DNA from 4 places in the Methylobacillus methanolivorans genome. Region 4 is predicted to be linked to each of the others. Evidence: predicted binding sites of a transcription regulator. Region 4 holds the regulator's gene; each other region holds the start of a gene.
What was found. Region 4 encodes sigma-54, which starts transcription at its own class of promoters, with help from an activator protein. Its sites were predicted from a motif close to TGGCACNNTTCCTGCT; they were not measured.
Positions count from the first base shown of each region.

Region 1: a site for sigma-54 is predicted at 1,630-1,645, ahead of glnA (type I glutamate--ammonia ligase). Genes of this name have one in related genera too.
Region 2: a site for sigma-54 is predicted at 1,304-1,319, ahead of LG202_RS11830 (TorF family putative porin). Genes of this name have one in related genera too.
Region 3: a site for sigma-54 is predicted at 1,197-1,212, ahead of LG202_RS04985 (LLM class flavin-dependent oxidoreductase). Genes of this name have one in related genera too.

Region 1 is NZ_BAAILT010000004.1:472,008-475,104, reverse strand. Features, by position in the region: gene mtgA (monofunctional biosynthetic peptidoglycan transglycosylase) at 1-187, opposite strand, end outside; gene aroE (shikimate dehydrogenase) at 184-996, opposite strand; gene LG202_RS12155 (rhodanese-like domain-containing protein) at 1,005-1,460, opposite strand; gene glnA (type I glutamate--ammonia ligase) at 1,711-3,097, shown strand, end outside.
Region 2 is NZ_BAAILT010000004.1:403,240-406,336, reverse strand. Features, by position in the region: gene LG202_RS11840 (YifB family Mg chelatase-like AAA ATPase) at 1-881, opposite strand, end outside; gene LG202_RS11835 (accessory factor UbiK family protein) at 884-1,126, opposite strand; gene LG202_RS11830 (TorF family putative porin) at 1,380-2,171, shown strand; gene glnK (P-II family nitrogen regulator) at 2,243-2,581, shown strand; gene LG202_RS11820 (ammonium transporter) at 2,592-3,097, shown strand, end outside.
Region 3 is NZ_BAAILT010000002.1:794,487-797,583, forward strand. Features, by position in the region: gene LG202_RS04980 (LLM class flavin-dependent oxidoreductase) at 1-78, opposite strand, end outside; gene LG202_RS04985 (LLM class flavin-dependent oxidoreductase) at 97-1,155, opposite strand; gene LG202_RS04990 (HAD hydrolase-like protein) at 1,402-2,049, opposite strand; gene LG202_RS04995 (nitroreductase family protein) at 2,030-2,656, opposite strand; gene LG202_RS05000 (class II aldolase/adducin family protein) at 2,832-3,097, opposite strand, start outside.
Region 4 is NZ_BAAILT010000003.1:118,126-121,222, forward strand. Features, by position in the region: gene hprK (HPr(Ser) kinase/phosphatase) at 1-282, opposite strand, end outside; gene hpf (ribosome hibernation-promoting factor, HPF/YfiA family) at 391-720, opposite strand; gene LG202_RS09445 (RNA polymerase factor sigma-54) at 751-2,217, opposite strand; gene lptB (LPS export ABC transporter ATP-binding protein) at 2,237-2,959, opposite strand; gene lptA (lipopolysaccharide transport periplasmic protein LptA) at 3,045-3,097, opposite strand, start outside.

The DNA.
Region 1 (3,097 bases), on a different contig from region 4:
CCCATTGATGCTTGAGCGTGGCATCGGGGTTTTCCTCTTGCAAGGTGCTTAAGCTGGTACGCATGAATGCGCTACTCGAGGGGTTATGCTCCACCCACCAAAGGATATGCATGAATATCCATAATTGATACAGCACCACCAGCACAATCACCAGCAGCAAGCCTCGCCAAAACCATCGCTTGATCATGATGCGCGCATTGCAGAAATAACGGGAGTAGTATCCGGACGCACCTGCCGCCATAGATAAAATGCTTCCGCTGCCTGCTCTACCAACATACCCAAGCCATCTGCAATTCTTGCCACGCCTTCTTCACGGGCATATTGCATGAAAGGCGTTTCGCGCCCATACATCATGTCATAGGCCAGCGCATCAGTGGCAAACAAGCCAGAGGACAATGGCAGCCGCTCGTTGCTCAAACCACTGGAGGTCGCGTTAATTACTACATCAAACACTTGTCCTGGCAATGCATCAAAACTGTGCGCTGCCAGCGATACACCAGCAGCACTTGCGCGCGCTACCATTGCTTGAGCCTTATCCACACTACGATTGGCAACGGACAGGGTTGCTGGAGATGCCTCCAGCAATGGCCCCAACACGCCCTCAGCAGCCCCTCCCGCTCCAATCAGCAACACGCGCTTGCCTTGCAGGGGAAATTGCAGGTTATGCAAAATGTCGCGCACCAAACCCACGCCATCCGTATTGTCACCCCGAATGACTTGGTTACTAAAACTCAATGTATTCACAGCACCGGCCTGACGTGCGCGCGGCGTCAACTCTGTTGCCAGCTCATAGGCCTCAAACTTAAAAGGCACTGTGACATTGGCTCCAGAATATCCCTGGGCTTGCATCTCCGCGACAGTAGCAGCAAAGCCATCCAGTGGCGCAAGCACCTTGCCATATTCAAGCTGCTGCCCTGTTTGCTGCGCAAATGCAGCATGAATGAGCGGCGATTTGCTGTGCTCAACCGGATGGCCGATGACTGCGTAACGATCCATACTCACCCTCAAGCGTTGGTCCAGGGCAGGCCAGCCGCTTTCCAGCCATTGATCTGGCCACGCTGCTTGCTATCTGGGGTAGACTCCCCTTCAAAACCTTCCAACACATTGTAGGCTTCGGCATACCCAGCCTGGGCTGCCACAACAGCAGCATTATGAGAACGCCCGCCCGTGCGGCAGAGAAACATCACCAACACCTCATGATCCACTTGCTTATCTAGCTGTGACAAGAAATCAGGATTAGCCACCATGCCAGGGTAGAACGCCCACTCAATGTGGGTAGCACCAGGAACACGCCCCACTAGCTCAAGCTCCGCTTTGGTGCGTACATCAACCAGCTTAGCGGCAGGTGCCAAATCCAGTACCTTTTGCGCCTCCTGCGGCGTCAAAGCACCCGCATAAGGAAGCCCATGCTGTTCAGCACGTTGTTTTGCATTTTGCAAAATAGCACTCAAGGTTTCCATCATCATCTCCTCACCCTCTCAGAAATGCGGAGTATAGCGCCAAATCGCCCGGCAAGATTCAACGCACAAATATGGTGCATAAAACCGGGGTAACGCAATATTTTGGTGCACAACATGGAGTTCTCTTTTATAACCTTATGTGTAAAAATGAGAAATTGCATGAATTCAATGGCACAGTTCATGCTTCATGCTAGTGTCAAGCATAGTGCTTAAATAACCTTCTTAATTCAAAAAGAGCTAGGAGAATCAAATGGCGGTGGCCGACGTATTAAAGCTTGTGAAGGAAAACGACATCAAGTTTGTCGATTTTCGCTTTACTGACACCAAGGGTAAGGAACAGCACGTAACCGTGCCAATTTCCGCATTCGACGAAGACAAGTTTACTGAAGGCCACGCTTTCGACGGGTCTTCTATCGCTGGCTGGAAGGGTATTCAGGCATCTGACATGCTGCTGATTCCAGATCCAGATACTGCCAACATCGATCCGTTCATGGACGAACCCACTCTGTTCCTGACCTGTGACGTCATCGATCCTACCGATGGCAAGGGTTATGACCGCGACCCACGCTCTATCGCCAAACGCGCTGAAGCTTATCTGAAGTCCAGCGGCATTGGTGATGCAGCTTACTTCGGCCCAGAACCAGAATTCTTCATTTTCGACTCCATTAACTGGTCTGTCGATATGAGCGGCAGCTCCGTCAAGATCAACTCCGAAGAAGCTGCATGGTCCTCCAACGACAAATTTGAAGGCGGCAACACTGGCCACCGTCCTGGCGTTAAAGGCGGCTACTTCCCCGTACCTCCAGTTGATTCCCTGCATGACATTCGCTCCGCGATGGTCATGACAATGGAAGAGCTGGGCGTGCCTGTAGAAGTGCACCACCACGAAGTAGCAACTGCTGGCCAATGTGAAATTGGCACCAAGTTCAGCACACTGGTACAGCGCGCTGACTGGACACAAATCTTGAAGTACGTTGTGCTGAATACAGCACACGCTTACGGCAAGACTGCCACTTTCATGCCTAAGCCAATGTTCGGTGACAACGGCTCCGGTATGCACGTTCACCAATCCGTATGGAAAGATGGCAAGAACCTGTTTGCAGGCAACGGCTACGCTGGCCTGAGCGAATTTGCTCTGTACTACATCGGCGGCATCATCAAGCACGCGCGCGCACTGAACGCTATCACCAACCCTGGCACCAACTCCTACAAGCGTCTGGTTCCTGGTTTTGAAGCTCCAGTAAAGCTGGCTTACTCCGCCAAAAACCGTTCTGCTTCCATCCGCGTTCCTTTCGTACAATCCGACAAGGCTCGCCGTATTGAGGCTCGCTTCCCAGATCCTACTGCCAATCCATACTTGGCATTCAGCGCATTGCTGATGGCCGGCCTGGACGGCGTACAAAACAAGATTCACCCAGGTGAGCCTGCAACCAAGGATCTCTACCACTTGCCACCAGAAGAAGATGCAGCTATCCCAACTGTTGCCTCCTCGCTGGAACAAGCGCTGGAAGCCCTGGACAAGGATCGCGAGTTCCTGACCCGTGGTGGCGTATTCTCCGAAGACTGGATCAACTCTTACATCGACCTGAAGATGGAAGAGGTGACCAAGCTGCGTCAGACTCCGCATCCAATCGAGT
Region 2 (3,097 bases), on a different contig from region 4:
TGATGGGCCAGCGAAATCTCGCCTGGCTTGGGAATGGCCCCGCCCCCGACCAAGGCGACGCCTGACGCAGTATGGTGCGGGGCACGATAAGGCCGCTTGCCCCAGTCCCTGGCATGAAAGCCCTTGCTCAACGACTGGATGGCAGCAGACTCCAAGGCCTCAGCCTCCGTCATCGCAGGCAGAATGCTAGAGAAACGTGAAGCCAGCATGGATTTCCCGGTACCGGGAGGGCCAGACATCAGCACACTATGTCCGCCGGCGGCAGCAATTTCCAGCGCACGCTTGGCCTGAAGCTGACCTTTCACCTCGGCAAAATCTGCAGCAGCCAATACAGCTGGCTCAATATTAACGGGCTGTGGCAGCAATGACTCTCGCCCTGCCAGGTGCGCACATACTTGCAGCAAGCTGCTGGCAGGCAAAACGGTGGCGCCCTGCACCAGCGCTGCTTCCATAGCACTCTCTTGAGGCAGGATAAATGTGCGGCCACTCTCCTTCGCTTTATACGCCATGGCCAATGCACCACGGATATTGCGTAACTCACCTGTCAACGCCAGCTCACCAGCAACTTCATACTGATCCAGCCCTTGCGCAGGAATTTGGCCAGATGCGGCGAGAATGCCTAATGCAATAGGCAAATCATAACGTCCGCTTTCCTTGGGAAGGTCGGCAGGTGCCAAGTTGACAGTGATACGACGTGCGGGAAATTCAAACTGAGCGGTTTGCAAAGCAGCACGCACCCTGTCTTTGCTTTCCTTCACTTCTGCTTCGGGTAAACCAACAATGGTAAAGCTCGGCAAGCCATTGGCGAGATGCACTTCTACCGCAACCTCTGGTGCCTCCATGCCAGCTAAGGCACGGCTATATAACACCGCGAGTGCCATGATCAGGAAGGCTGTCCTAGCTTGACCTCAATATCAGCCAATTGCTTTTCCAAATCAGCAAGTTGAGCGCGTGTCTTACGGAGTATCTCTGCCTGGATATCAAACTCTTCCCGCGTCACAAGCTCCAGTTTAGTGAATGCGCCCTGTAATAGTGCATGCACATTGTGCTCAACACCTTCAGCGGGCAAGGATGAGTATATTTCCTTGATTTTATTTGATAATTCTTCGAAAAACTGAGCATTCATCACTTATAAATCTCCCAAAACATCCGCAGTTTAGCAGCTTTTACTTCCCAAAAATCCAGATTAAACATAACAAACTCAATCACTTACCGATAAAAATCAAGCTTCGCACCATTCCAGATCGTTAAAAATCCCAAAAAATATCACATAACCCATTGTTTTATATAAATGTTGTTTTTATGGCACAGGTGTTGCTTATTACCCAACGCAGAGTTTTCGTTGTTGTTTTATTTTTCAAACCTTGAAAGGGTACATTATGCGTAATTCGCTTCTACTTGCCGCCATCGTTGGCACATTTGCAGCACCTGCCGCCGTTATGGCCGAAGAAGCTGCTGAGGCAACCTCCCCTCACACCATTACATACAACGTTGGCCTCACAAGCAACTATATCTTCCGTGGTACCAGCCAATCTGGTGACCGCCCAGCCATTCAAGGTGGTATGGATTACTCCCACTCCAGTGGCTTCTACCTCGGCACTTGGGCCTCCAGCATTAGCTGGCTGGCTGATACTGGCGCCGATGGTGCAGGTGGTGACCGCGCTTACAACAGCTCCAGCATGGAATGGGATCTGTATGGTGGTTACACTGCTGAAATCGGCGAAACCGGCATCACTTATGACGTAGGTGTATTGCAATACATCTACCCAGGTCGTCGTAATTCTGTGAGCGGCAGCTACAATGCCGATACCACTGAAATCTACGGTGGCCTGTCCTACAAGTGGGTTTCCGCGAAGTACTCCTGGTCACCAAGCAAGTCAGCCTTTGGTTTCGAAGGCCGTGGTGCTAGCTATATCGACCTGACCCTGGAAGTACCATTTGGCGAATCTGGCTATAGCGCGATTGCCCACGTGGGTCGTCAAGAGTTCGGCAATGGCCCTAACGAATACGACTACACTGACTGGAAACTGGGCTTGAGCAAGGCTTGGGATAACGGTATCGTAGTTGGTGGTTACTATACTGACACCGATGCTGACCGTCAGGCTTTCACTTATGGCCCTGTGTTCTCCGGTAAGGAAAACTGGACTTTGTTCGTACAAAAGACTTTCTAAGCAGACAGTCATGTGAGAAGGCAAGGCAGTTTGCCTTGCCTTTCTGCTTTTTATAAGACGAGGAGATAACCATGAAATTTGTATCCGCCATCATCAAGCCGTTCAAGCTTGACGAAGTGCGTGAAGCCCTTTCCTCCATTGGAGTACAAGGCATCACCGTCACTGAAGTCAAAGGCTTTGGTCGCCAAAAAGGCCACACTGAGCTTTACCGTGGTGCAGAATACGTTGTCGACTTTTTGCCCAAGGTAAAACTGGAGGTGGCCATTGCCGATGAATTACTTGACCAGGTAGTCGAAGTAATCGAGAAATCTGCCACCACTGGCAAAATCGGCGATGGCAAGATCTTTGTCTTCAACCTGGAACAGGTCTATCGTATCCGCACTGGTGAAACCGGCGCTGATGCGCTTTAAGGGGTCCAAAATGAAAAAAATTCTTTCCATGATTGCACTGGTTAGCGCGCTAGGATTCTCTGGCTTTGCGCTAGCTGAAGAGGCAGCTGTCGTCGTTGACGAGGCCGTTACCACCGAAGTCGCTCCTGCCGCCGCTGCTGTCGTCGAAACCGTCACTGAGGCCGTGCCAACTCTCAGCGCTGGCGATACCGCCTGGACTATCGTTGCCACCGTATTGGTGTTGGCGATGATCATTCCGGGTGTTGCTCTATTCTACGGTGGCTTGGTGCGCACCAAGAATATGGTTTCTGTCCTGACACAGGTATTTGTCACCACTGCACTCATGTCCGTGATTTGGGTCGTATATGGCTACAGCCTGGCCTTCACTGACGGTGGCAGCTTGAACGCCTATATCGGCGGCTTCAGCAAAACCCTGCTCGCGGGCATTACGCCAGACACCCTACTGGATGGCGGCACTATCCCTGAATATGTCTTCGTGACCTTCCAATTAACCTTTGCCGCGATTACCCCTGCACT
Region 3 (3,097 bases), on a different contig from region 4:
GCCACGATGACGCAACTTATTGCGTAAAGAGCTTGGCTCACCGTGGGTAGGAATTCTCCAGAATACATCAATTGTCATTATTCATTACTCCTTGAATCAAGCGGCCTGCTGGGCTTGCAAACCCAGTCTTGCACGCAGGGCAGGCAAGATATTCTCACCAACACGATAGGCTTCTTCCAGGCTGGGCACGGCCCCCAGGATGAACTGGGTCACCCCGGCATCGGCATAACTTGCCAATTGCTCCTGTACCTGCTCGAAACTACCCACCAAACTCGCCTTGGCACCGGTGTGCGCCGTGGTCAAGCCATCCCACAACCCTGCCCGGCTTAAAACAGACAATTGGGCCTGCGCCGCATGACGCGTGGCATCAAAAATAGCCTCTTCCTCGGTTTCGCGAGCTAACACATCAATGCGCAGCCCCACTTGCAAGCTACGTCCTTCCTGCTTTGCCAACGTTTGTAGTGCTGCAATCGCTTGCTGTATATCCTGCAAAGGCAACGCGTCCAGGACATGCACATCTGCCAAGCGCGCAGAAATACCATAAGCCTCCAGGCTACTGCCCGTGAGATAAACAGGTGGTACCTTTTGCCCCGAAAGTGGACCCTGGAACCCACCTTGCAATACCTGGAAAAAACGCCCTTCAAAATCGTAACCAGTACGCGTAATGACATTCCTGGCCACCGTCACAAACTCCTCGACACGCGCATCGAGATCGGCATCATCAACAAAATCCCCCTGCTGATGGCGGCGTTGTGCATCACGCTCCACCCCGATCTGCCAAGCAAAACGCCCGCCCGTGAAGCGTTGATAACTCACCGCATTCTTCGCGGCATACACAGCAGACCCGCGTGAGGCATCAAACTCGGCAAGCACCGTAATATGGCGCGTAGCACGGCTCAAGTACCCGGCAACGATCCAGGACTCATCCCCTTCAGGATCATTCCTTACCTGCAAACCATCAAATCTCGCTAATTCAACCGCTTTCGCAATCTGGTGCAGATGATCAAAATAATTGAACCGATTGCCCCTAGGGTCTGTTACCCCAGGAAGAAAATAAGGTTCTCCATCCTTACGCTCACCACGAATGTGTTTTTGCGTGTCGGCATATCGCCCATCGCCTGAGGTAGGGACCAACCAAAAAAACTGCGTACTCATGCAACATCTCCTAACAACATTCATTTGTCGTAATGGAATATCGCAGAAAGCATGCCATCGCCATAAAATAACCATAAATAAAAGATGGTATTTTTTACACCATTGTTTTTATTAAAAAAATAGTAATTTCTTCTCCAGTTTTTATAGCGCTCCTCATATTTAATAAAAAATATCGATGTGATAACTGTTGGATATGAAACAGATGCAATGCGTCATGTGTTGTTTTTGAAACAACGGGTGAAAAAATCAACACTGGCTCAATTGTTGCCAATCTTGTGCACGATGAAAGTAGTAGGCAGGCGATTCTGGTTGAAGCTCCTCAATCCCGCCATACCCCCACAATACAGCACCAGACTGAAGGCCATATTGATGCGCCGCACGCAAATCCACGGCTCTGTCGCCGATCATGACACTACGGCTGCTAATACATTCTTGCTGCGTTAATTCGGCGATCTGCTGCCACTTTTGAATCCCGATATCACCGCCGCTGACAAACCTGAAATGATGGAAGATGGAAAAATGCTGGAGGATTTTCTCGGCGAGATATGCCGGCTTCGAGGTACAGATCGCCATCACTGCACCAGCTTCTCCAAGGCGCTGCAAACTTTCGGCGACCCCTTCATATAAACGATTCTCGGCATAACCTATCTGCTGGTATCGCTCTCTATACTTCAGAACCAGTGCAGAAATCTCTTGCTGGGTACATTCACCTATCATTTCCTTAAAAGTTTGATCCAGTGGAGGCCCAACAAAGCGCGCCAGCACACCTTCATCCCATACAGGGTGACCAAAGTAGCTCAACGCATAATTGATACATGCTGCAATGCCTGGCAAAGGGTCACTCAAGGTGCCATCAAGATCAAACAGCAGCACATCATGTCGCATTGGATTCATCAGGAAACTTAAACGCTCCCTCTGTATATAAACTACCCAATGGCTTTCTCGTCGTTGGCGTTTCACGCAAACGGATATCCTCGGGCAACGCGCCAGGCTCGCCCTGCTTACCAATCGCAATCAATATTTCAATATGAAAATCTTCAGGAATGATGAACTCCTCACGCGCGCGGTCACGATCAAACCCGCCAATTGCATGAGTAATCAAGCCTGTATAGGTGGCCTGCAATGCAAGATATGCCCAAGCAGCACCTGTATCGAATGAATGATTGCGTAAGGGAGTCGCTACAGTATCGCCCTTACGAACATGACTGGTTTTGGAGACCAGCAAGGCCAATACACTAGCCTCTTTCGCCCAGCGCTGATTGCCTTCATTCGCCAATAACAACAAGCGTTGCCAGGCCTCTGTGCCTTGATGGGCATAGATAAAACGCCACGGTTGAGAGTTATTGCCAGAGGGAGCCCATCGCGCTGCCTCAAACAAGCTTTGCAACGTCATGTCATCAATGGGTTCCCCAGTAAACGATCTTGGCGACCAGCGACTGAGGAATAAAGGGTGGATGGGATACTGAGACTCGCGATATTGCAAGTCATTGTCATGGTTCAATTTATGCTTCCTTAACAAACTGGATCAGGAAATATCCAGCCTCCACCAACAGGGAGTAAGAACAAAACATCAATACCACTCCGACCACGGCACAAGGCAAGCTCTTCGCAATATGCATGAGTGGGATGATGGGGCTGAATTTATATCTGTATAAGGCAATGCCGAATGCCAATGGTCAGGCAATATCCTCAAGATAACGACCGCTATACTCCTTCGACTTTTCCAACAAGCCAGTGCGCTTCCATTGAAGCTCCAGCGCGCCAGGGGTATAAAGCTGTGCACCGCCAATTTGCTCTGCAATCGCTTGATAGCGTGCTGCTTCCTCTACAAACAAGATAAGTTCAGATGTACGCAGAATGCCCTTACCCCAGAAATTGACCCCACCATTAGACTCAAGCAAGGCAGGAGGTGGTGCCAGTTGAGGGTACTTATCCAAGCGCT
Region 4 (3,097 bases):
ATTGGCGACAATAATCGCGGCCAGGTCAGCAGAAAACAGATTCTTGATCGCCTGGAGCAATTCGCGCGTCTTGAGACTGCGCAAATAATCCATTTCGGCACATCCCAGCACTTGTACACGGTTGGGATGCACAAAATTCAGGTGTCCAACCAAGGCCAGTGATGGCTTGGTCACCGTTTCACTCGTGAGGGGGTTATCACCGCCAGCTAACCCTGATACCCATTTCAGCTTGAGTTTGCGGCGCGTATCCTTGTAGAGCTGGGTAACACTGATTTCAGCCATGTGTGCTTAATACCTTGGAGGAAAACAAGGGAGGAAACTGGCTGCCAGAGTACCAAATCCATGCATGAATCATTGATCTGGCACTCTTTTGCAGCATTTCAATGGGAGTTATTCAACTGCCTGCTGGTGCTTGAGGCCTCCAGATGCCTGATTATGGTTGCTGACTTTTTCCTTGTGCTTCACTACCTGGCGATCCAGCTTGTCAGCCAACGAGTCAATCGCGCTATACATGCTTTCTGCCCCGCATTCAGCGTGCAGGTCGTTGCCCGGCACATGCAAGGTGGCTTCCGCCTTCTGCACCAGCTTCTCCACGCTCAGCGTCACCTTGAGGTCGATCACATGATCAAAGTGATTGCTGAGTCGGGCCAGCTTGGACTGCACATATTCGCGCAGAGCTGGTGTAACGTCGAGATGATGTCCGGTCAGATGCAAATTCATAACGCTCTCCTTACTTGAAAAACGCGCAAATCAAAGCGACTTGCGCTGGTTGGCCGCGGGTATCTGTAGAGACTCGCGGTATTTCGCTATGGTTCTTCTTGCAACAACTATGCCTTGTTTGCCAAGGATGTCGGTAATCTGGTTATCAGACAGTGGTTTTTTCGGGTTTTCCTCGCTCACCATCTGCTTGATCAACGCACGAATCGCCGTGGCAGAGCACGCCCCGCCCGATTCTGTCGCCACATGGCTGCCGAAGAAATACTTCAATTCGTAGACACCACGTGGTGTGAGCATGTACTTGCGCGTTGTCACGCGTGAAACAGTGGACTCATGCAAACCAAGTTCGTCGGCAATCTCGCGCAGCACCAATGGGCGCATCGCTACTTCACCGTGCTCGAAAAAGTTGCGTTGCCTATCTACAATCGCCTGCGACACGCGCAAGATGGTGGAGAAGCGCTGCTGGATGTTCTTGATCATCCACTTTGCCTCTTGCATCTGGCTCATGAGATATTGACTCGAACTATCGCGGTTGCGTTTCAGGATACCGGCATACAGCTGATTGATACGCAACTTAGGCACGACCTCATCATTGAGGCTGGCAATCCAGATGCCCTTGATCTTCTTCACCACGATCTCATGCTGGATGTAATGATCCGAGGTGATATGGCTGAACTCTCCGCCTGGACGAGGATTAAGCTGGGTCACCAGTTGCTGCACGGTTTTCAGCACATCGTCATCGCAATGCAACAGCTTACGCAAGCGTGTGTAGTCGCGGCTCGCGAGCAAGGGCAAATGTTGCTCGGCAACCTTGATGGCCAGATCAACATAAGGCGTATCTTCTGGCAGCGCACGCAGTTGCAGCGCAAGGCACTCTGCCAAGTTACGTGCACCGATACCGGGCGGATCAAGGTTCTGGATATGCTTGAGCGCTGTTTCCAGCTCCAGCTGGTCTATTTCCAGCTCTTCCGGCATCAGTTCTGCCAGCTCTTCCAGGGATTGCTCAAGGTAACCATCATCATTGATGGCATCCACCAGCACCATTGCCAGCGTTTGGTCACGCTCAGACAACGGCAGTAGCTTGATCTGACTTAACAGGTGCTCGCGCAGGGTGAGATTGACTGCCTCCTGGAAGCTGAAGTCATTGTCATCATCATTGTTGGAACCGCCCTCTTCCCAGCGGTTGCTGCCCTGGAAAGATTCAAAATAATCATCGCCACCACCAAATTCATCAACACGTGGCACATCTTCGCTCGCAGGCGCAGGTGTATCGCTAGCTGGCGTAGCTACCGCGACATCCGGTGTGGGGCTATAACTTTCCGACATTTCAGCCGCACCATCAGGGCCATCAACACGCTCCAGTAATGGGTTGGCCTGCAACAGCGACTCCAACTCCTGGTTAAGCTCCTGCGAAGACAGTTGCAACAGCTTGATCGACTGCTGCAACTGCGGCGTCAATGCCAGGTTCTGGGAAAATTTTAGCTGTAGACTTTGTTTCATCTCTCTAATTCTGCTTTGACTACAGGCGGAAATCCTTGCCCAAGTAAACTTCTCTGACACTTTCGTTATGGATGATCTCGCCGGGTTTGCCTGATGCAAAGACACGGCCTTCATTCACGATGTAAGCCCGATCACAGATACCCAATGTTTCACGCACATTATGGTCAGTGATCAACACGCCGATGTTACGCTCAGTCAGAAAACGTACGATCTTCTGAATATCCAACACCGCAATTGGGTCAATCCCGGCAAAAGGCTCATCCAGCAAGATAAAGCTGGGGTTGGTGGCCAAGCATCGGGCAATTTCCACGCGGCGACGCTCGCCGCCGGACAGGCTCACCGCCATGCTGTTGCGTATATGGGTGATATGGAGCTCTTGCAGCAGAGATTCAAGCTGCTCCTTTTGCTGCTCAGCCGTCATGTCCTGCAACTCAAGGATCGCCTGGATATTTTCCGTCACCGTCATCTTGCGGAAGATTGACGGTTCCTGAGGAAGATAGGCCAATCCCATGCGTGCACGCTGATGGATAGGCATGCGGCTCAAATCCTTGCCGTCGAGCAAAATGCGTCCGCCATCCAGAGGGACCAAGCCCACCATCATGTAGAAACTGGTGGTTTTACCCGCGCCGTTTGGCCCCAGCAAGCCCACCACTTCACCACTATTGAGTTGCAGCGAAATATCCTGCACCACCGTGCGGGACTTATATTTCTTGCGCAAACCTTCTACGATTAATTCACTCATTTATGCAATATCTATCGATGCCATCTCTAATCAAACACAGTACCCTGGCCCCTTTATCACCAGACCACTGCGCTTATCATCAGTTTCAGGGAGTCTCTGTGGCTGGCTTCTTCTTGGGCTGAATAATGGCGCGCACAC